One region of the Paenibacillus sp. FSL K6-0276 genome, then DNA from elsewhere that is predicted to be linked to it. Evidence: a T-box and tRNA genes for the amino acid it is inferred to sense, from the RefSeq annotation. Region 1 holds a T-box; the other regions hold tRNA genes.

Region 1 (6,239 bases):
AAGCAAGATCTTAAGATTGCTCTAGGAAGCAAGAAAGAAGCAGAGGTTCCGGTAAAAGAACATCTCACCTTCTCTTCATTACTCAGCTCTAGTCGTTCCCGTAAAGAACAGGAAGCTCTCCAGTCTGAAGGAAATGCATCTGCTGCAGCGATTATTCCAGAGGCTGGAAATAATACGGAGTGGAAGAGCAGATTCATTACCGGAGCAGATGGCACTAACTTGTTCCGTAAGGTTCGCCTTTGCATCGTGCAGCGTGAAGAAACGCTGGATACGATCGCAGAGAAGTATCAGCTAAGTGCACGGGAACTGGGGATGTATAATCGTTTGTCTGGGCAGAGTGTAGAGGAAGGGCAAGTGTTGTACATTCCGTAATAGAAATGCAATGCTTAGACACATGAATAGGTGAATCCCGATCTGATAGAAGATCGGGATTTTTGTCATGTGACCGTAGAACATTAGAACACTGGGCCTCTACTACAAGCGGCGTGTTGAAATAAATGAAATTTCGGTATAAGTACGCCATAAGTCGAAGTTCAGCGTCAAAGTCCTGCTGTAAAGGCTTATCCAGGTTGACTAGGGATGACTCAAAATGTATTATGGAGTAAGCAATATCTAAGTAAAGACTGGGAACGGGAAGAGTAGGCGGTCAGCCCTTCAGAGAGCGGAATGCAAGTGCTGTGACATTCCGTAGGATACAGCCACCGAAGTCGCCCCGGAGTCGCCCTTCTGAGCTTGTCTTCATAGGTATGAAAGATAAGTTAGGATGTGGCCGGTAGCAGCCGTTATCTGTATGAGTGTCGCGCTAAGCTTCTGAACCGTAGGGTGAGAGAAGTGTAGGTTTATTTTTCATTGGCGCGAAACAAAGGTGGTACCGCGAAAGAATGGCCTTTCGTCCTTTGAGACGAGGGGTCTTTTTGTTTTCTCAAAATATAAGAATGTATAAGTTTCACTCCGTACATCGTTCTTATTTTTTACGAGAAACAGTTGTCATGGGTAAAGAACGAGACAACGTTGTTTCTTATTAAGAAACTACAAGTAACCAAGTGGAGGTATCAGAGAATGGCTGACCAAAACAATCTATCAGGGACAGAGTTGCCGAATCTGCAAGATACAGCGGCAGATGCTGCCGCTGCGAATGACTCTAAGAACGAAATGCCAACAACGTATGATCCGAAATCGGCAGAAACCAAGTGGTATTCCTACTGGACAGAAGGTGGGTATTTCCGTGCAGGCGGGCGTCCAGATGCGAAAGCATATAGCATTGTAATCCCACCACCAAATGTAACGGGAATGCTGCACATTGGGCATGCGCTCGATTTCACGCTTCAGGATATCCTGATTCGTACGAAACGGATGCAGGGCTTCGACACGCTTTGGCTACCGGGTACGGACCATGCCGGTATCGCAACACAGACGAAGGTAGAGCAAAAGCTGCGCGAGCAGGGAATTTCTAGACATGATCTCGGACGTGAGAAGTTTCTAGAGCAGGTGTGGGACTGGAAAGATAAATATGCCAACACCATTCATGAACAGTGGGCTAAAATGGGGCTTTCCCTTGACTATTCCCGCGAACGTTTTACCTTGGATGAAGGTTTGTCGAAAGCTGTACGCGAGGTATTCGTTAAGCTCTACAATAAAGGCTTGATCTACCGCGGCAAACGCATTATTAACTGGGACCCTGCTGCCCGCACGGCATTGTCGGATATCGAGGTTGAATATAAGGAAGTTAACGGACACTTGTATCACCTGCGTTACCCGCTCAAAGACGGTAGCGGATTTATTACAGTAGCGACTACACGTCCGGAGACGATGCTGGGCGATACGGCGGTTGCTGTTCATCCGGAAGACGATCGTTATAAAGATCTGATCGGCAAAACGTTGATCCTGCCGATTATCGGTCGTGAGATTCCAATTATCGCTGATGATTATGTAGACAAAGAGTTTGGTAGTGGTGCAGTTAAGATTACTCCGGCTCATGACCCGAATGACTTCGAGATGGGTCAACGTCACAACTTACCGCAGATCAACGTAATGGATGAGAGCGGTACGATGAATGAGGAAGCAGGACCTTACCAAGGTCAAGACCGGAGTGTATGCCGTAAGGCTATCACGGCTGACCTGAAGGAACAAGGTGTACTGATCTCTATTGAAGATCATGTGCATCAAGTGGGACACAGCGAACGCTCTGGAGCCGTTGTTGAGCCATACTTGTCCACACAATGGTTCGTGAAGATGCAGCCCCTCGCCGAAGCTGCGATCAATGCACAGAAGGATGGTAACGGGGTTAACTTTGTACCGGACCGTTTCGAGAGAACTTACCTGAATTGGATCGAGAACGTACGCGATTGGTGTATTTCCCGCCAGCTGTGGTGGGGACATCGTATTCCAGCTTGGTATTCCGAGTCTACTGGTGAAGTGGTTGTGGCGAATGACGAGGAAGAAGCGCGCCGGATCAGCGGCTTAACTGATTTGAAACAGGACGAGGATGTACTGGATACTTGGTTCAGCTCCAATCTGTGGCCGTTCGCCACTCTAGGGTGGCCGGATGAGAACAGTGCAGATTTCAAACGCTACTATCCGAACGATGTGCTCGTAACGGGCTACGATATTATTTATTTCTGGGTAGCGCGGATGATCTTCTCAGCCCTCGAATTTACCGGAGAGAAACCATTCTCCGATGTATTGATGCATGGATTAGTACGGGATTCCGAAGGCCAAAAAATGTCCAAGTCGCTCGGAAACGGCGTAGACCCGCTTGAAGTCATCGAGAAGTATGGCGCAGATGCAATGCGCTACATGATTTCTACCGGAAGCACAGCTGGACAGGATCTGCGTTTCCGCTGGGAAAAGGTTGAGCAGGCGCGTAATTTTGCCAATAAGATCTGGAATGCGTCACGCTTTGCCCTCATGAATTTGGAAGGTGTAAGCTTTGAGAATATTGACATTACTGGTGAGTTAAGTACTGCTGATCGCTGGATTCTGCACCGTCTGAACGAAACTTCTCGTGAAATTACGCGTCTAATTGACTCGTACGAGTTCGGTGAGACCGGCCGCCAATTGTACAATTTCATCTGGGACGATCTGTGTGACTGGTATATTGAGTTCGCGAAGCTGTCACTTTACGGATCAGACGTCGCAGCCAAAGCTAAGACACAGTCTGTACTTGCCTATGTACTAGATCGCACAATGCGTCTGATTCATCCGTTTATGCCGTTTATTTCGGAAGAAATCTGGCAGCACCTGCCACATGAAGGGGAGACGATTACCCTGGCTGCATGGCCAGAGTATGATGCTGCTCTGGAGAACCCGCAGGCGGTAGCGGAAATGAACCTGTTGATGGATGTAATCCGGGCCGTTCGTAATATCCGTGCTGAAGTGAATGTACCGATGAGCAAAAAGGTTGAATTGATCATCAAAGCGGGTAATGAAGAGACGCTGAGTATTATCACTCGTAACGACAACTATATTGGACGCTTCTGCAATACGTCTTCTTTCGAAGCTGGCCTGAATCCGGAAACGCCGGATAAGGTAATGTCCGCTGTAGTAACAGGAGCAGAACTGCTTCTGCCATTGTCGGGACTCATTGATATTGAACAAGAAATCGCTCGTCTGGAAAAAGAAGTACAGACGCTGAACAGCGAAGTAGAACGCGTAGAGAAAAAGTTGAGCAATCAAGGCTTCGTGGCCAAGGCTCCTGCTAAAGTTATCGAAGAGGAACGGGCGAAGCAGGCAGATTATTCTGCTAAACGTGAGAAAGTACTTGCCCGCATCGCAGAGCTGAGAGGATAAGAGACATGGATGACCTAAATCGGGGCGGAAACACCGCCCCTCTTGCGACATACACCGAAGCGGTTGATTGGATCAAGAGCCTAATCCCTTTTGGGATCCGGCCAGGTTTAGATAGAATTGAGATGTTGATGGACAAGCTGGGAAATCCGCACCGTCGACTGAAATTTATTCATGTGGCGGGTACGAACGGCAAAGGTTCTACTTGTGCTTTTTTATCTAGTGCACTTATTCAAAGCGGCTATTCTGTTGGCACCTTTACGTCTCCGTATATTACAAAGTTCACAAACAGGTTCCAATTTAATAATACGGACATCTCTGAAGAAACTCTTATCGAGCTTGTTAACCAACTACGCCCATTGGTCCAAGAAATTGCGGAAACGGAGTTTGGCTCACCTACGATGTTCGAGGTAACTACAGCTGTGGCCATTCTATTTTTTGCGGGCGTCTCTTGTCCTGATGTTGTCGTATGGGAGACCGGGCTTGGGGGAAGGCTGGATGTAACGAATATCGTTACTCCGATTGTTTCTGTGATTACTAATGTCGGTCATGATCACATGGATATTTTGGGAGATACGCTAGAAAAGATAGCAATGGAGAAAGCCGGAATTATCAAGCAAGGTGTTCCTGTTGTTAGCTGCGTAACTCAGCCTGAAGTCGTGGCGGTTCTGAAAGAGAAAGCAGCGACTTGCCGCTCTACTCTCTATCTTGCGGGAGAAGATTTTAGTTATGAAGCTAGTGGAATCCGTGAGGGCGTGCAGACTTTTCATTTTAAGGGTCCCTTCCGTTCGCTTGAAGCTCAGATCGTAATGAAAGGCGAGCACCAGATTAGCAACGCGGCAGGAGCCATGATGGTACTTGAGGTTCTGCGCCAGTATATGGCCTTTATGCTTGAGGATGAAGATGTTCTTGAAGGTTTGCGACATGCATTCTGGGCTGGAAGGCTGGAAGAGGTAAGTACGTCTCCAAGGATTGTACTGGACGGAGCACATAATCCGGAAGGCGCGGAGAGTCTTGCTAAAAGTCTGCCTCAGCTCTATCAATATGGTAAATTAAATTTACTTATGGGAATGCTGTCAAATAAGCATCATGAATCCTACTTTAAGCATATACTGCCTATAGTGGATACGCTCATCCTGACCGAACCGGATTTCCAGAACAAAATGGACGCGGAGAATCTGAAGGTTATCGCAGAAAGTTTGCGGGAGAAATATGCCAAGGAGAACTTGGCAATCATAATAGAACATAATTGGGGAAAAGCGCTGCAGCTACTGAAGTCGATTACAGCGGAGGATGACCTTGCCGTCGTATCTGGTACGCTGTATTTAATCTCTGACGTACGCGGTACACTTTTGCAGCAACCCGATACTGAAAAAGGCTGGTGACGACTGTTGGATACTACTGAACGTGTGCATTTTATAGGGATCGGCGGCTACGGTATGAGCGCGATTGCCCGAGTAATGCTAGAAATGGGATATACAGTTACGGGCTCCGATGTGGCTGCCCAAGAATTAACGGATAAATTGATTGCCAAAGGTGCCAAAATTTATATTGGGCATACGGCGGAACAAGTAAAAGGTGCGGATCTAGTCGTATACTCTACGGCTTTGTCTAGCGATAATGTGGAATGGGTGGAAGCAGAGCGTCTTAAGATTCCGATTCTACATCGCTCACAAATGCTGGCTCGTTTATTGAACGAACGTAAAGGGGTAGCCGTTGCCGGAGCGCATGGTAAAACAACCACCTCCTCCATGATTGCACTTGTGATGGAAGAGTGTGAAGTGGACCCTACGTATATTATCGGCGGAGAGATTATGAACGTCGGCACGAATGCTAAGGCAGGACAAGGCGACTATGTAGTTGCAGAAGCGGATGAGAGCGATGGCTCTTTCTTGCACTACCATCCTTGGCTTGGAATTGTTACGAATGTGGAAGCAGATCACCTGGAGAATTACGGCGGAGATTTTAACCGTCTCAAGGCTGCTTACGTACAATTTATGAACCAGACCCGTGAAGATGGCACTGCAATTGTGTGTGCAGATGACGAAAACGTGATTTCTTTATTGCCTGAAGTGTCAGGTAAGGTGATTACTTACGGCATTAAGTCGAAGACTGCAGATTATATTGCCACTGATATTGTTCTGGGCGATCGTCAGGTATCTTATACGATGAACCATAATGGAGAAGTACTTGGACGTATTGAACTTTCAGTTCCCGGACAGTACAATCTTTATAATTCAATGGCTGCGGTAATCGCTTGTTTGAAATCAGGGATCTCCTTTGAAAAGATCGCTGAAGCGATTGTGAAATTCCACGGTGCGAAGCGCCGTTTTCAAGTGCTCGGAGAAGTCGATGACATTCTGGTCATCGATGATTATGCGCATCACCCAACTGAAATTCAAGCGACAATCAGTGCTGCTAAGGCAACGGGAAAACGGATTATTGCCGTATTC
Region 2 (6,239 bases), 2.2 Mb from region 1:
GCTGGAAGGTTAAGGGGAGTGGTTAGGGGTAACCCGAAGCTATGAACCGAAGCCCCAGTAAACGGCGGCCGTAACTATAACGGTCCTAAGGTAGCGAAATTCCTTGTCAGGTAAATTCTGACCCGCACGAATGGCGTAACGACTTGGGCGCTGTCTCAACGAGAGATCCGGTGAAATTTTAATACCTGTGAAGATGCAGGTTACCCGCGACAAGACGGAAAGACCCCATGGAGCTTTACTGCAGCTTGATATTGAATTTGGGTACGATCTGTACAGGATAGGTGGGAGCCGTAGAAATCGGAGCGCAAGCTTCGGTGGAGGCGCCGTTGGGATACCACCCTGATCGTATCTAGGTTCTAACCTAGTACCCTAACCGGGTACGGGGACCGTGTCAGGCGGGCAGTTTGACTGGGGCGGTCGCCTCCTAAAGAGTAACGGAGGCGTTCCAAGGTTCCCTCAGAATGGTTGGAAATCATTCGAAGAGTGCAAAGGCATAAGGGAGCTTGACTGCGAGACCTACAAGTCGAGCAGGGACGAAAGTCGGACTTAGTGATCCGGTGGTACCGCATGGAAGGGCCATCGCTCAACGGATAAAAGCTACCCTGGGGATAACAGGCTTATCTCCCCCAAGAGTCCACATCGACGGGGAGGTTTGGCACCTCGATGTCGGCTCATCGCATCCTGGGGCTGAAGTAGGTCCCAAGGGTTGGGCTGTTCGCCCATTAAAGCGGTACGCGAGCTGGGTTCAGAACGTCGTGAGACAGTTCGGTCCCTATCTGTCGTGGGCGCAGGAAATTTGAGAGGAGCTGTCCTTAGTACGAGAGGACCGGGATGGACGTACCGCTGGTGCACCAGTTGTTTCGCCAGAAGCATGGCTGGGTAGCTACGTACGGACGGGATAAGCGCTGAAAGCATCTAAGCGTGAAGCCCCCCTCAAGATGAGATTTCCCAATTAGTAAGACCCCTTGAAGACGACGAGGTAGATAGGTTGGAGGTGGAAGTGCAGTAATGCATGGAGCTAACCAATACTAATCGGTCGAGGGCTTATCCTATACTTAAAACGCAAATTCGATTCGGATTCAGTTTTCAGGCGACTCAAGCCTGAGCATTTACGCTGTAAATGCCCGTTTGGTGGCGATAGCGGAGGGGTTCCACACGTACCCATCCCGAACACGACCGTTAAGCCCTCCAGCGCCGATGGTACTTGGACCGAAGGGTCCTGGGAGAGTAGGACGTCGCCAAGCGGACAACCACATTACCCGTGGTATTTTTTTTGCCCTTAATATTCATATGTCAGAAAAGGGCCTTTAGCTCAGCTGGTTAGAGCGCACCCCTGATAAGGGTGAGGTCGGTGGTTCGAGTCCACTAAGGCCCACCATATTCCCTGATAGCTCAGTTGGTAGAGCACTCGACTGTTAATCGAGTTGTCACAGGTTCGAGTCCTGTTCGGGGAGCCATTTATGGAGAGGTGTCCGAGTTTGGCCGAAGGAGCACGATTGGAAATCGTGTAGGCGCCACAAGCGTCTCGAGGGTTCGAATCCCTCTCTCCGCCATAAAGTTTATTAGCATGGCCCGTTGGTCAAGGGGTTAAGACACCTCCCTTTCACGGAGGTAACATGGGTTCGAATCCCATACGGGTCATAACATGGAGGCTTAGCTCAGCTGGGAGAGCATCTGCCTTACAAGCAGAGGGTCGGGGGTTCGATCCCCTCAGCCTCCACCATATTCATTTAAACGACGCGGGGTGGAGCAGCCCGGTAGCTCGTCGGGCTCATAACCCGAAGGCCGCAGGTTCAAATCCTGCCCCCGCAACCAAATTTTCCTTAAGCATTATGTTTTGGGACTAGCTGGTTTAGTGTAAATGAATAGTATATAATTATTAAATGACGCGGGGTGGAGCAGCCCGGTAGCTCGTCGGGCTCATAACCCGAAGGCCGCAGGTTCAAATCCTGCCCCCGCAACCAATTTACACTTATGCATTATGTCTATGGAACCGTGGTGTAGTTGGCCTAACATGCCTGCCTGTCACGCAGGAGATCGCGGGTTCGAATCCCGTCGGTTCCGCCATTTAGTTAATTATTGTTGGGGATTAGCCAAGCGGTAAGGCAACGGACTTTGACTCCGTCATGCATAGGTTCAAATCCTATATCCCCAGCCATTTATGAGAGCCATTAGCTCAGTTGGTAGAGCACCTGACTTTTAATCAGGGTGTCGAAGGTTCGAGTCCTTCATGGCTCACCATTATTTTAAAGTGTGCGCGTGTGGCGGAATTGGCAGACGCACCAGACTTAGGATCTGGCGTTTCACGACGTGGGGGTTCGAGTCCCTTCACGCGCACCATGTTTTTGCGGACGTGGCTCAGCGGTAGAGCATCGCCTTGCCAAGGCGAGGGTCGCGGGTTCGATTCCCGTCGTCCGCTCCATATAAATTTTGCGCCCTTAGCTCAGCTGGATAGAGCGTTTGACTACGAATCAAAAGGCCGGGAGTTCGAATCTCTCAGGGCGCACCATTTTTATTACTAAGCAATTATATGTTTTGACGGGATGTAGCTCAGCTTGGTAGAGCACCTGGTTTGGGACCAGGGGGTCGCATGTTCAAATCGTGTCATCCCGATTTTATACCTTTGCGGGTGTAGTTCAATGGTAGAACTTCAGCCTTCCAAGCTGATAGCGTGGGTTCGATTCCCATCACCCGCTTATAATTAAGAAACACCTGCCTATTATAGGTAGGTGTTTTTTTGTATAGCTACGCTCGTATGGATACAATAGAACCTAGGGATTTTATTAGAGGAATTTGAGGAGGTAGCTATGTTCGAATTTGAAGCTAAATTAGTGAGACCTGATGCGAATGGAAGCTGGACTTATCTTAACGTCCCTTTTGATACAGAGGAAGTATTTGAAACCAAATCCAGGGTACAGGTAAAAGGAAGTGTAAATGGTATCCTCTATAGAGGAACGCTTATGCCCCATGGAAACGGGAAGCATTTTATGGTGGTAAAGAAAGAACTACGGGACCTAGCCGAGGCCCAGTCTGGAGACACCGTGCGTGTGACGATGGAGCAAGATCATCAATTACGGGAGGTAGAAGCGCCAGAAGATTTTCTCGACGTACTGAGTGCCCATGAGCAGGCAGAAACTTATTTTAACAGTCTGGCTTATTCTTATCAGAAAGAATATGTGGTCTGGATTGAAGGGGCGAAAAGACCTGAAACCAGAGCATCACGGATCGAAAAGTCAGTTAATAAGCTGGCAGAAGGATTGAAGCTTAAATGAGTATGAAGAGCTGAGCAGGCTGAATAGATGAACAGCGTCCTCTTCCATATGATTGGAAAGGGACGCTGTTTATGTTGGTTATATGTGCGAGTTGGCTTAAATAAGAACGGCTACCTCACCACAATTCACAAACTTAATACTTTCGATCTTTACCGATAACTCACCTGAAGGTATAGCTAGCTGACATGTACTGCCGAGCTGAGCCAACAGCAACTGCATGCCTATAGGCGAGAACATTGAAATCCTGTTATCATTGGGTTCAGCCTGGTTTGGAAATACGATGGTGTAGGTATCTGTAGTATTGTCGTCTAAGTATCGAAGCTGAAGCTGACTTCCAATCAATACGAGCGAGTTCAATTCTTCACCATTAAAACGGGATAGTAATTGTTCCAGCTCGGAGCAATAACGGGACAACAGCGTTTCAGCGTTGCTTCTTTGTTTGCTTCGTTCTGGGAAATACTGATTTAGAAATGCGATTTTTTCCTCATCAAAATAGATAAGCTGCTGGACCAATTGTGTCCTTGAGCCTTCATAGATTAGACTATGGTTCATAGTAGATTTCACCCCCTCTAATTAGCACATTCTTTGTGAATTTGTTATGACGAGTTGCCATATTAAAATCCCTCCTATACAAATAGAGGTCCCCCAGTGGAGACCTTCTGATCAGTATAACAGCTTCTATATGTAAATCCAATCCATTTTGTAAAGGCAATTAATTCTTACTAAATATTGTATTTAAAACGTTTGACTATTGTATAGTTGGGTGCTATGATAGGCTGATGTTATAGGCATTTCGTAGAAAACTGCGGAATGCCTATACTATATTTTGAAGATATTTTTACATTAAATGTTACCAGGGGAGTGATACGCCATGTACATTTCGTTGAGTTTACCTATAGAATCTAGACATAAAAAGTAACTAATAAATTTATCAAAGGAGAGATCAGGATGATTCAAGTAAAAGAGTTTGTAGATGCTGATAATTCGTATGCTGAGAATAAGGCTAATGAGTTCTTGGCTGGGCTGCGTGAGGAACAGATTGTGAATATCTGTTACGGTTCGGTAGTTAAATCTTCACGTGATGGGGCAGAGCATCAAAGAAGCAGTATACTGGTCGTGTATAAGACAAATGAAGGGCAATAACTGGAATACGTTTTTTTCGTGCTTATCTATTGTCTCATCACTGTGCATTGTGATCGTCCTTATTTATTATGTGTTCAGCTAATTAGCCCCTAATGGAATACTTAATCGACAACTTTTATTATGAAAAAAGAGGACCTTTCCCATTTACGGGTAAAGGTCCTCTTTGATTGTATAAGTGCATTTACAGTCTTATACTCCGTCTGGGACGGATAATCCTAAGCCGGATGCAACACGCTGTCCCAATTCTGGATCAGCTTTATAGAAATGAACAATTTGACGAAGTTTAATATCGTTACTTTCAACTGGTGTCATAGCACCTACGATATTTTGAATAAGACGGGAACGTTCTTCTTCACTCATCAGACGATACAAGTCACCAGGTTGTGTATAATGGTCGTCACTATTATAGGAGACACTCTCCGCATTTCCGGATACTTCGAACGGTGATGTTTTGTGCTGCGATGCTTCTTTTGGTCCACCTAAGCTGTTAGGCTCGTAATAGGCACCAGATCCGCCATTGTTGCCGAGTGCCATACCGCCGTCACGTTGATAGTTCTTCACTTCTACTTTTGGACGGTTGATAGGTAGGCTGTTATGGTTAGGGCCTACACGGTGACGGTGGGCATCGCCATAAGCAAACAGTCGACCCTGTAGCAATTTATCAGGAGAAGCTTCAATACCAGGGACGAAAGAGCCAGGTGAGAACGTAACTTGCTCTACTTCCGCGAAGTAGTTCTCTGGATTGCGATCCAGTACCATGCGGCCAACCTCAATTAATGGATAATCTTTTTGTGACCATACTTTTGTGACATCGGATGGATCAAAGCGGTAAGTCTTCGCATCTTCGACCGGCATAATTTGCACGTAGAGCTTCCACGCAGGGAAATCTCCTTTATCAATAGCATTGAACAAATCTTCTGTATGATAATCTGGGTTCTCCCCAGCGAGTTTGGTAGCAAGGTCTGGATCAAGATTCTTAATGCCTTGTTCTGTTTTGAAATGATATTTCACCCAGACGGCATTACCTTCGGCATTTACCCACTTGAAGGTGTGGCTTCCGAAGCCATGCATATGTCTCAGCGTAGCTGGAATTCCGCGGTCTGACATCAAAATCGTAACCTGATGTAGAGATTCCGGCGATAAAGACCAGAAGTCCCAAACCGCATTAGGGTTCTTTAAGTGTGTCTGTGGATCACGCTTCTGTGTATGAATAAAATCTGGGAACTTGATTGCATCACGAACGAAGAATACAGGTGTATTGTTACCTACGAGATCATAGTTTCCTTCTTCGGTATAGAACTTCACAGCAAAACCACGTGGGTCTCGTACAGTATCAGCAGAGCCTAGCTCACCAGCTACCGTTGAGAAACGGATAAACAGTGGTGTACGCTTGCCAACGTCAGACAAGAAATTAGCTTTTGTATATTGAGTCAAATCCTGAGTGACTTCAAAATACCCATGAGCGCCAGCACCCTTAGCATGAACGACACGTTCAGGAACACGTTCTCTGTTAAAGTGGGCTAATTTTTCAAGCAGATGGACATCTTGCAACAAAGTAGGACCGCGATCACCGGCTGTCATTGAATTTTGATTGTCGCCTACTGGAGCACCCCAGCTGGTCGTAAGATTATTATTATTGGAGCTCATTAATAGAATCACCTCGTAAGATTTGATTTTAGATTTAGTATAAGTTCTATATTAATGTTTTTTGGAGAAAATGCAATACTTTTTAAATAATTGACACATTACAGTATGTGGTAATCGCCGTCACATTCAGAAGTATATGATAGACCTAGTGATTAATTGCTTACCAGAATTAAAAAA
Region 3 (6,239 bases), 590 kb from region 1:
TGGAAACTGGGTGGCTTGAGTACAGAAGAGGAAAGTGGAATTCCACGTGTAGCGGTGAAATGCGTAGATATGTGGAGGAACACCAGTGGCGAAGGCGACTTTCTGGGCTGTAACTGACGCTGAGGCGCGAAAGCGTGGGGAGCAAACAGGATTAGATACCCTGGTAGTCCACGCCGTAAACGATGAGTGCTAGGTGTTAGGGGTTTCGATACCCTTGGTGCCGAAGTTAACACAGTAAGCACTCCGCCTGGGGAGTACGGTCGCAAGACTGAAACTCAAAGGAATTGACGGGGACCCGCACAAGCAGTGGAGTATGTGGTTTAATTCGAAGCAACGCGAAGAACCTTACCAGGTCTTGACATCCCTCTGAATCCACTAGAGATAGTGGCGGCCTTCGGGACAGAGGAGACAGGTGGTGCATGGTTGTCGTCAGCTCGTGTCGTGAGATGTTGGGTTAAGTCCCGCAACGAGCGCAACCCTTAACTTTAGTTGCCAGCAAGTAATGTTGGGCACTCTAGAGTGACTGCCGGTGACAAACCGGAGGAAGGTGGGGATGACGTCAAATCATCATGCCCCTTATGACCTGGGCTACACACGTACTACAATGGCCGGTACAACGGGAAGCGAAACCGCGAGGTGAAGCCAATCCCATCAAAGCCGGTCTCAGTTCGGATTGCAGGCTGCAACTCGCCTGCATGAAGTCGGAATTGCTAGTAATCGCGGATCAGCATGCCGCGGTGAATACGTTCCCGGGTCTTGTACACACCGCCCGTCACACCACGAGAGTTTACAACACCCGAAGTCGGTGGGGTAACCCGCAAGGGAGCCAGCCGCCGAAGGTGGGGTAGATGATTGGGGTGAAGTCGTAACAAGGTAGCCGTATCGGAAGGTGCGGCTGGATCACCTCCTTTCTATGGAGAATCGTCTTCTGCAATGAAGACATTCAAATTGGAAGTTTAACTTCCACAATAGAACCCTCGGGTTCGAACACTCACTCGTGTTCAGTTTTGAAAGAGCAAGTCTCTTTCATATGCGTTTGGTGGCGATAGCGGAGGGGTTCCACACGTACCCATCCCGAACACGACCGTTAAGCCCTCCAGCGCCGATGGTACTTGGACCGAAGGGTCCTGGGAGAGTAGGACGCCGCCAAGCGAACAATCAATTATTTGGTTGATTCACAATGTTATATGGGCTTTTAGCTCAGTTGGTTAGAGCGCACCTCTGATAAGGGTGAGGTCGGTGGTTCGAGTCCACCAAGGCCCACCATATAACTTTATAAAGTATGAGGCCTCCGAAAAGTAATCGGAATTAGCTTCGAAGCTACACTTCACTTTTTGGAGTGAATTTTATGGGGCCATAGCTCAGCTGGGAGAGCGCCTGCCTTGCAAGCAGGAGGTCAGCGGTTCGATCCCGCTTGGCTCCACCATAATTTTTAAAATTCAATATCTTCTTTAACATTGATCCTTGAAAACTGGATACCGAAACGAATTTGCGTTTTAGAACATCTTTTAGCAACTTGTGCAAACAAGTTAAAGTTATTAGTGAGATGATTCCAAAAGAAATGTCATTGTATGATATTTTCCTGCGGAAAAATCAAGGTTAAGCTAATAAGAGCACACGGAGGATGCCTAGGCGCCAGGAGCCGACGAAGGACGTGGCGAACAACGAAACTGCCTCGGGGAGCTGTAAGCAAGCTTTGATCCGGGGGTGTCCGAATGGGGAAACCCAGCTGTGGTAATTCGCAGTTACTCATCTCTGAACACATAGGAGATGTAGAGGCAGACCAGGGGAACTGAAACATCTAAGTACCCTGAGGAAGAGAAAACAATAGTGATTCCGTCAGTAGCGGCGAGCGAACGCGGAACAGCCTAAACCTAAGAGCTTGCTCTTAGGGGTTGTGGGACGTCTCACATGGAGTTACAAAGGAATATGGTAGGCGAAGAGGTCTGGAAAGGCCCGCGATAGAGGTAAAAGCCCTGTAACCTAAACTGTGTTCTCTCCGAGACGGATCCCGAGTAGTGCGGGGCACGTGAAACCCCGTATGAATCCAGCAGGACCATCTGCTAAGGCTAAATACTACCTGGCGACCGATAGTGAAACAGTACCGTGAGGGAAAGGTGAAAAGCACCCCGGAAGGGGAGTGAAATAGAACCTGAAACCGTGTGCTTACAAAAAGTCAGAGCCCTATCTATGGGTGATGGCGTGCCTTTTGTAGAATGAACCGGCGAGTTACGTTTAACATGCAAGGTTAAGTCGAGAAGACGGAGCCGCAGCGAAAGCGAGTCTGAATAGGGCGATTTAGTATGTGGACGTAGACCCGAAACCGTGTGATCTACCCCTGTCCAGGGTGAAGGTGCGGTAACACGCACTGGAGGCCCGAACCCACGCATGTTGAAAAATGCGGGGATGAGGTGGGGGTAGCGGAGAAATTCCAATCGAACTCGGAGATAGCTGGTTCTCCCCGAAATAGCTTTAGGGCTAGCCTCGGTATAAGAGTAGTGGAGGTAGAGCACTGATTGGTTGCGGGGCCCGCAAGGGTTACCAAGATCAGTCAAACTCCGAATGCCATATACTTATTGCCGGGAGTCAGACAGTGAGTGCTAAGATCCATTGTCAAAAGGGAAACAGCCCAGACCATCAGCTAAGGTCCCCAAGTGTGTGTTAAGTGGGAAAGGATGTGGAGTTGCACAGACAACCAGGATGTTGGCTTAGAAGCAGCCACCATTGAAAGAGTGCGTAATAGCTCACTGGTCGAGTGACTCTGCGCCGAAAATGTAACGGGGCTAAACACACCACCGAAGCTATGGCTAGATACGTATGTATCTGGGGTAGGGGAGCGTTGTATGTGGGTTGAAGGTGTACCGTAAGGAGCGCTGGACAGCATACAAGTGAGAATGCCGGTATGAGTAACGAAAAGATCAGTGAGAATCTGATCCGCCGAAAGCCCAAGGTTTCCTGAGGAAGGCTCGTCCGCTCAGGGTAAGTCGGGACCTAAGGCGAGGCCGAAAGGCGTAGTCGAAGGACAACAGTTTGAAATTACTGTACCACCGTAATCCGCTATGAGCGATGGGGTGACGCAGGAGGGTAGTGACGCGGACTGATGGATATGTCCGTCTAAGCAGTGAGGCTGATGTGTAGGCAAATCCGCACATCATTAAGGCTGGGCTGTGATGGGGAGCGAAAATTACAGTAGCGAAGGTCATGATCTCACACTGCCAAGAAAAGCCTCTAGCCAGGAGAAGGTGCCCGTACCGCAAACCGACACAGGTAGGCGAGAAGAGAATTCTAAGGCGCGCGGAAGAACTCTCGTTAAGGAACTCGGCAAAATGACCCCGTAACTTCGGGAGAAGGGGTGCCCCGGTAGTGTGAATAGCACGAGGGGGCCGCAGTGAAAAGGCCCAAGCGACTGTTTAGCAAAAACACAGGTCTGTGCGAAGCCGCAAGGCGAAGTATACGGGCTGACGCCTGCCCGGTGCTGGAAGGTTAAGGGGAGTGGTTAGGGGTAACCCGAAGCTATGAACCGAAGCCCCAGTAAACGGCGGCCGTAACTATAACGGTCCTAAGGTAGCGAAATTCCTTGTCAGGTAAATTCTGACCCGCACGAATGGCGTAACGACTTGGGCGCTGTCTCAACGAGAGATCCGGTGAAATTTTAATACCTGTGAAGATGCAGGTTACCCGCGACAAGACGGAAAGACCCCATGGAGCTTTACTGCAGCTTGATATTGAATTTGGGTACGATCTGTACAGGATAGGTGGGAGCCGTAGAAATCGGAGCGCAAGCTTCGGTGGAGGCGCCGTTGGGATACCACCCTGATCGTATCTAGGTTCTAACCTAGTACCCTTACCGGGTACGGGGACCGTGTCAGGCGGGCAGTTTGACTGGGGCGGTCGCCTCCTAAAGAGTAACGGAGGCGTTCCAAGGTTCCCTCAGAATGGTTGGAAATCATTCGAAGAGTGCAAAGGCATAAGGGAGCTTGACTGCGAGACCTACAAGTCGAGCAGGGACGAAAGTCGGACTTAGTGATCCGGTGGTACCGCATGGAAGGGCCATCGCTCAACGGATAAAAGCTACCCTGGGGATAACAGGCTTATCTCCCCCAAGAGTCCACATCGACGGGGAGGTTTGGCACCTCGATGTCGGCTCATCGCATCCTGGGGCTGAAGTAGGTCCCAAGGGTTGGGCTGTTCGCCCATTAAAGCGGTACGCGAGCTGGGTTCAGAACGTCGTGAGACAGTTCGGTCCCTATCTGTCGTGGGCGCAGGAAATTTGAGAGGAGCTGTCCTTAGTACGAGAGGACCGGGATGGACGTACCGCTGGTGCACCAGTTGTTTCGCCAGAAGCATGGCTGGGTAGCTACGTACGGACGGGATAAGCGCTGAAAGCATCTAAGCGTGAAGCCCCCCTCAAGATGAGATTTCCCAATTAGTAAGACCCCTTGAAGACGACGAGGTAGATAGGTTGGAGGTGGAAGTGCAGTAATGCATGGAGCTGACCAATACTAATCGGTCGAGGGCTTATCCTATACTTAAAATGCAAATTCGATTCGGATTCAGTTTTCAGGCGATCAAGCCTGAGCATTTACGCTGTAAATGCCCGTTTGGTGGCGATAGCGGAGGGGTTCCACGCGTACCCATTCCGAACACGACCGTTAAGCCCTCCAGCGCCGATGGTACTTGGACCGAAGGGTCCTGGGAGAGTAGGACGTTGCCAAGCGGATATTCCCTGATAGCTCAGTTGGTAGAGCACTCGACTGTTAATCGAGTTGTCACAGGTTCGAGTCCTGTTCGGGGAGCCATGCTCTCATAGCTCAGCAGGTAGAGTGCTTCCATGGTAAGGAAGAGGTCACCGGTTCGAATCCGGTTGAGAGCTCCACAGATTTGCAAGGCCCGTTGGTCAAGGGGTTAAGACACCTCCCTTTCACGGAGGTAACATGGGTTCGAATCCCATACGGGTCACCAACTTTTACTTATCCTTACCCCTTGAGGGTCCCATAGATATGGAGGCTTAGCTCAGCTGGGAGAGCATCTGCCTTACAAGCAGAGGGTCGGGGGTTCGATCCCCTCAGCCTCCACCATAATCTTCTTGATATTCGAAGAGATTATGGGCAACATAGAGGAATCCATCAATGGGGATTAGCCAAGCGGTAAGGCAACGGACTTTGACTCCGTCACTCATAGGTTCGAATCCTATATCCCCAGCCAAGTGCGAGCCATTAGCTCAGTTGGTAGAGCACCTGACTTTTAATCAGGGTGTCGAAGGTTCGAGTCCTTCATGGCTCACTTTTATTATTACATGCGCGTGTGGCGGAATGGCAGACGCACCAGACTTAGGATCTGGCGTTTCACGACGTGGGGGTTCAAGTCCCTTCACGCGCACCACTTATTGCGGACGTGGCTCAGCGGTAGAGCATCGCCTTGCCAAGGCGAGGGTCGCGGGTTCGATTCCCGTCGTCCGCTCCATAATTTTTGCGCCCTTAGCTCAGCTGGATAGAGCGTTTGACTACGAATCAAAAGGCCGGGAGTTCGAATCTCTCAGGGCGCGCCATTTTTTTTATTAAGCAATTATAGTATTTTAACGGGATGTAGCTCAGCTTGGTAGAGCACCTGGTTTGGGACCAGGGGGTCGCATGTTCAAATCGTGTCATCCCGATTTTCACCTTTGCGGGTGTAGTTCAATGGTAGAACTTCAGCCTTCCAAGCTGATAGCGTGGGTTCGATTCCCATCACCCGCTCCATAATTTTATAGTAACGGGATGTAGCTCAGCTTGGTAGAGCACCTGGTTTGGGACCAGGGGGTCGCATGTTCAAATCGTGTCATCCCGATACTTAGCTTAATCGCTCTTAGAAAGCTCTTACTTCGGTAAGAGCTTTTTTTGTTATGTATTAATTAAAAACACGCATATATTCATGAAAGGTATGTTCTATCATTCTTCCAAAAGAAATCGGACTTCCGGTGGAATGCCAATCCGTAGATAATAACTTTTCCATGATTCTTCTTGCTCAGGATTGCTGCCTGTTGACAGTAGCTTTACGGCAAAGAGATTAGCTTGACGTTCAAGCTTCCCAGGAGAGAAGTAGGAGCTTTCCTCCAGGAAAAAACGGTTAATCCCCTTATGAAGGCGATCATGTCCTAATTCATGCGCACAAACGAAGCGCTGCCACTCAACTGGCAACTCATTATGAATGACGATAAATCTTCTTCTTAGTTTTCGGTAATATAATCCCTTTGTGCCTGT

What was found. A T-box is a leader RNA that pairs with one kind of tRNA and senses whether it is charged. The one in region 1 lies ahead of MHH52_RS23220 (valine--tRNA ligase), so its partner is inferred to be a tRNA-Val.
Region 2: it encodes a tRNA-Val, which carries the amino acid that the T-box ahead of MHH52_RS23220 (valine--tRNA ligase) is inferred to sense. The anticodon was not compared.
Region 3: it encodes a tRNA-Val, which carries the amino acid that the T-box ahead of MHH52_RS23220 (valine--tRNA ligase) is inferred to sense. The anticodon was not compared.

The regions. Positions count from the first base shown of each region.
Region 1 is NZ_CP150276.1:4,892,341-4,898,579, reverse strand. It holds gene MHH52_RS23225 (LysM peptidoglycan-binding domain-containing protein) at 1-372, shown strand, start outside; T-box leader at 617-900, shown strand; gene MHH52_RS23220 (valine--tRNA ligase) at 1,153-3,789, shown strand; gene MHH52_RS23215 (folylpolyglutamate synthase/dihydrofolate synthase family protein) at 3,795-5,171, shown strand; gene murC (UDP-N-acetylmuramate--L-alanine ligase) at 5,178-6,239, shown strand, end outside.
Region 2 is NZ_CP150276.1:935,867-942,105, forward strand. It holds rRNA gene MHH52_RS04065 (23S ribosomal RNA) at 1-1,052, shown strand, start outside; rRNA gene rrf (5S ribosomal RNA) at 1,128-1,244, shown strand; tRNA gene MHH52_RS04075 (tRNA-Ile) at 1,302-1,378, shown strand; tRNA gene MHH52_RS04080 (tRNA-Asn) at 1,382-1,457, shown strand; tRNA gene MHH52_RS04085 (tRNA-Ser) at 1,463-1,553, shown strand; tRNA gene MHH52_RS04090 (tRNA-Glu) at 1,570-1,641, shown strand; tRNA gene MHH52_RS04095 (tRNA-Val) at 1,648-1,723, shown strand; tRNA gene MHH52_RS04100 (tRNA-Met) at 1,739-1,815, shown strand; tRNA gene MHH52_RS04105 (tRNA-Met) at 1,888-1,964, shown strand; tRNA gene MHH52_RS04110 (tRNA-Asp) at 1,990-2,067, shown strand; tRNA gene MHH52_RS04115 (tRNA-Gln) at 2,084-2,158, shown strand; tRNA gene MHH52_RS04120 (tRNA-Lys) at 2,166-2,241, shown strand; tRNA gene MHH52_RS04125 (tRNA-Leu) at 2,256-2,340, shown strand; tRNA gene MHH52_RS04130 (tRNA-Gly) at 2,348-2,422, shown strand; tRNA gene MHH52_RS04135 (tRNA-Arg) at 2,433-2,509, shown strand; tRNA gene MHH52_RS04140 (tRNA-Pro) at 2,540-2,613, shown strand; tRNA gene MHH52_RS04145 (tRNA-Gly) at 2,626-2,696, shown strand; gene MHH52_RS04150 (YdeI/OmpD-associated family protein) at 2,808-3,272, shown strand; gene MHH52_RS04155 (GreA/GreB family elongation factor) at 3,369-3,824, opposite strand; gene MHH52_RS04160 (sporulation protein Cse60) at 4,221-4,415, shown strand; gene katA (catalase KatA) at 4,605-6,062, opposite strand.
Region 3 is NZ_CP150276.1:5,485,843-5,492,081, reverse strand. It holds rRNA gene MHH52_RS25940 (16S ribosomal RNA) at 1-911, shown strand, start outside; rRNA gene rrf (5S ribosomal RNA) at 1,036-1,152, shown strand; tRNA gene MHH52_RS25930 (tRNA-Ile) at 1,190-1,266, shown strand; tRNA gene MHH52_RS25925 (tRNA-Ala) at 1,351-1,426, shown strand; rRNA gene MHH52_RS25920 (23S ribosomal RNA) at 1,598-4,526, shown strand; rRNA gene rrf (5S ribosomal RNA) at 4,601-4,717, shown strand; tRNA gene MHH52_RS25910 (tRNA-Asn) at 4,724-4,799, shown strand; tRNA gene MHH52_RS25905 (tRNA-Thr) at 4,801-4,876, shown strand; tRNA gene MHH52_RS25900 (tRNA-Glu) at 4,888-4,962, shown strand; tRNA gene MHH52_RS25895 (tRNA-Val) at 5,003-5,078, shown strand; tRNA gene MHH52_RS25890 (tRNA-Gln) at 5,131-5,205, shown strand; tRNA gene MHH52_RS25885 (tRNA-Lys) at 5,211-5,283, shown strand; tRNA gene MHH52_RS25880 (tRNA-Leu) at 5,299-5,382, shown strand; tRNA gene MHH52_RS25875 (tRNA-Gly) at 5,389-5,463, shown strand; tRNA gene MHH52_RS25870 (tRNA-Arg) at 5,472-5,548, shown strand; tRNA gene MHH52_RS25865 (tRNA-Pro) at 5,580-5,653, shown strand; tRNA gene MHH52_RS25860 (tRNA-Gly) at 5,665-5,738, shown strand; tRNA gene MHH52_RS25855 (tRNA-Pro) at 5,753-5,826, shown strand; gene MHH52_RS25850 (ImmA/IrrE family metallo-endopeptidase) at 5,928-6,239, opposite strand, start outside.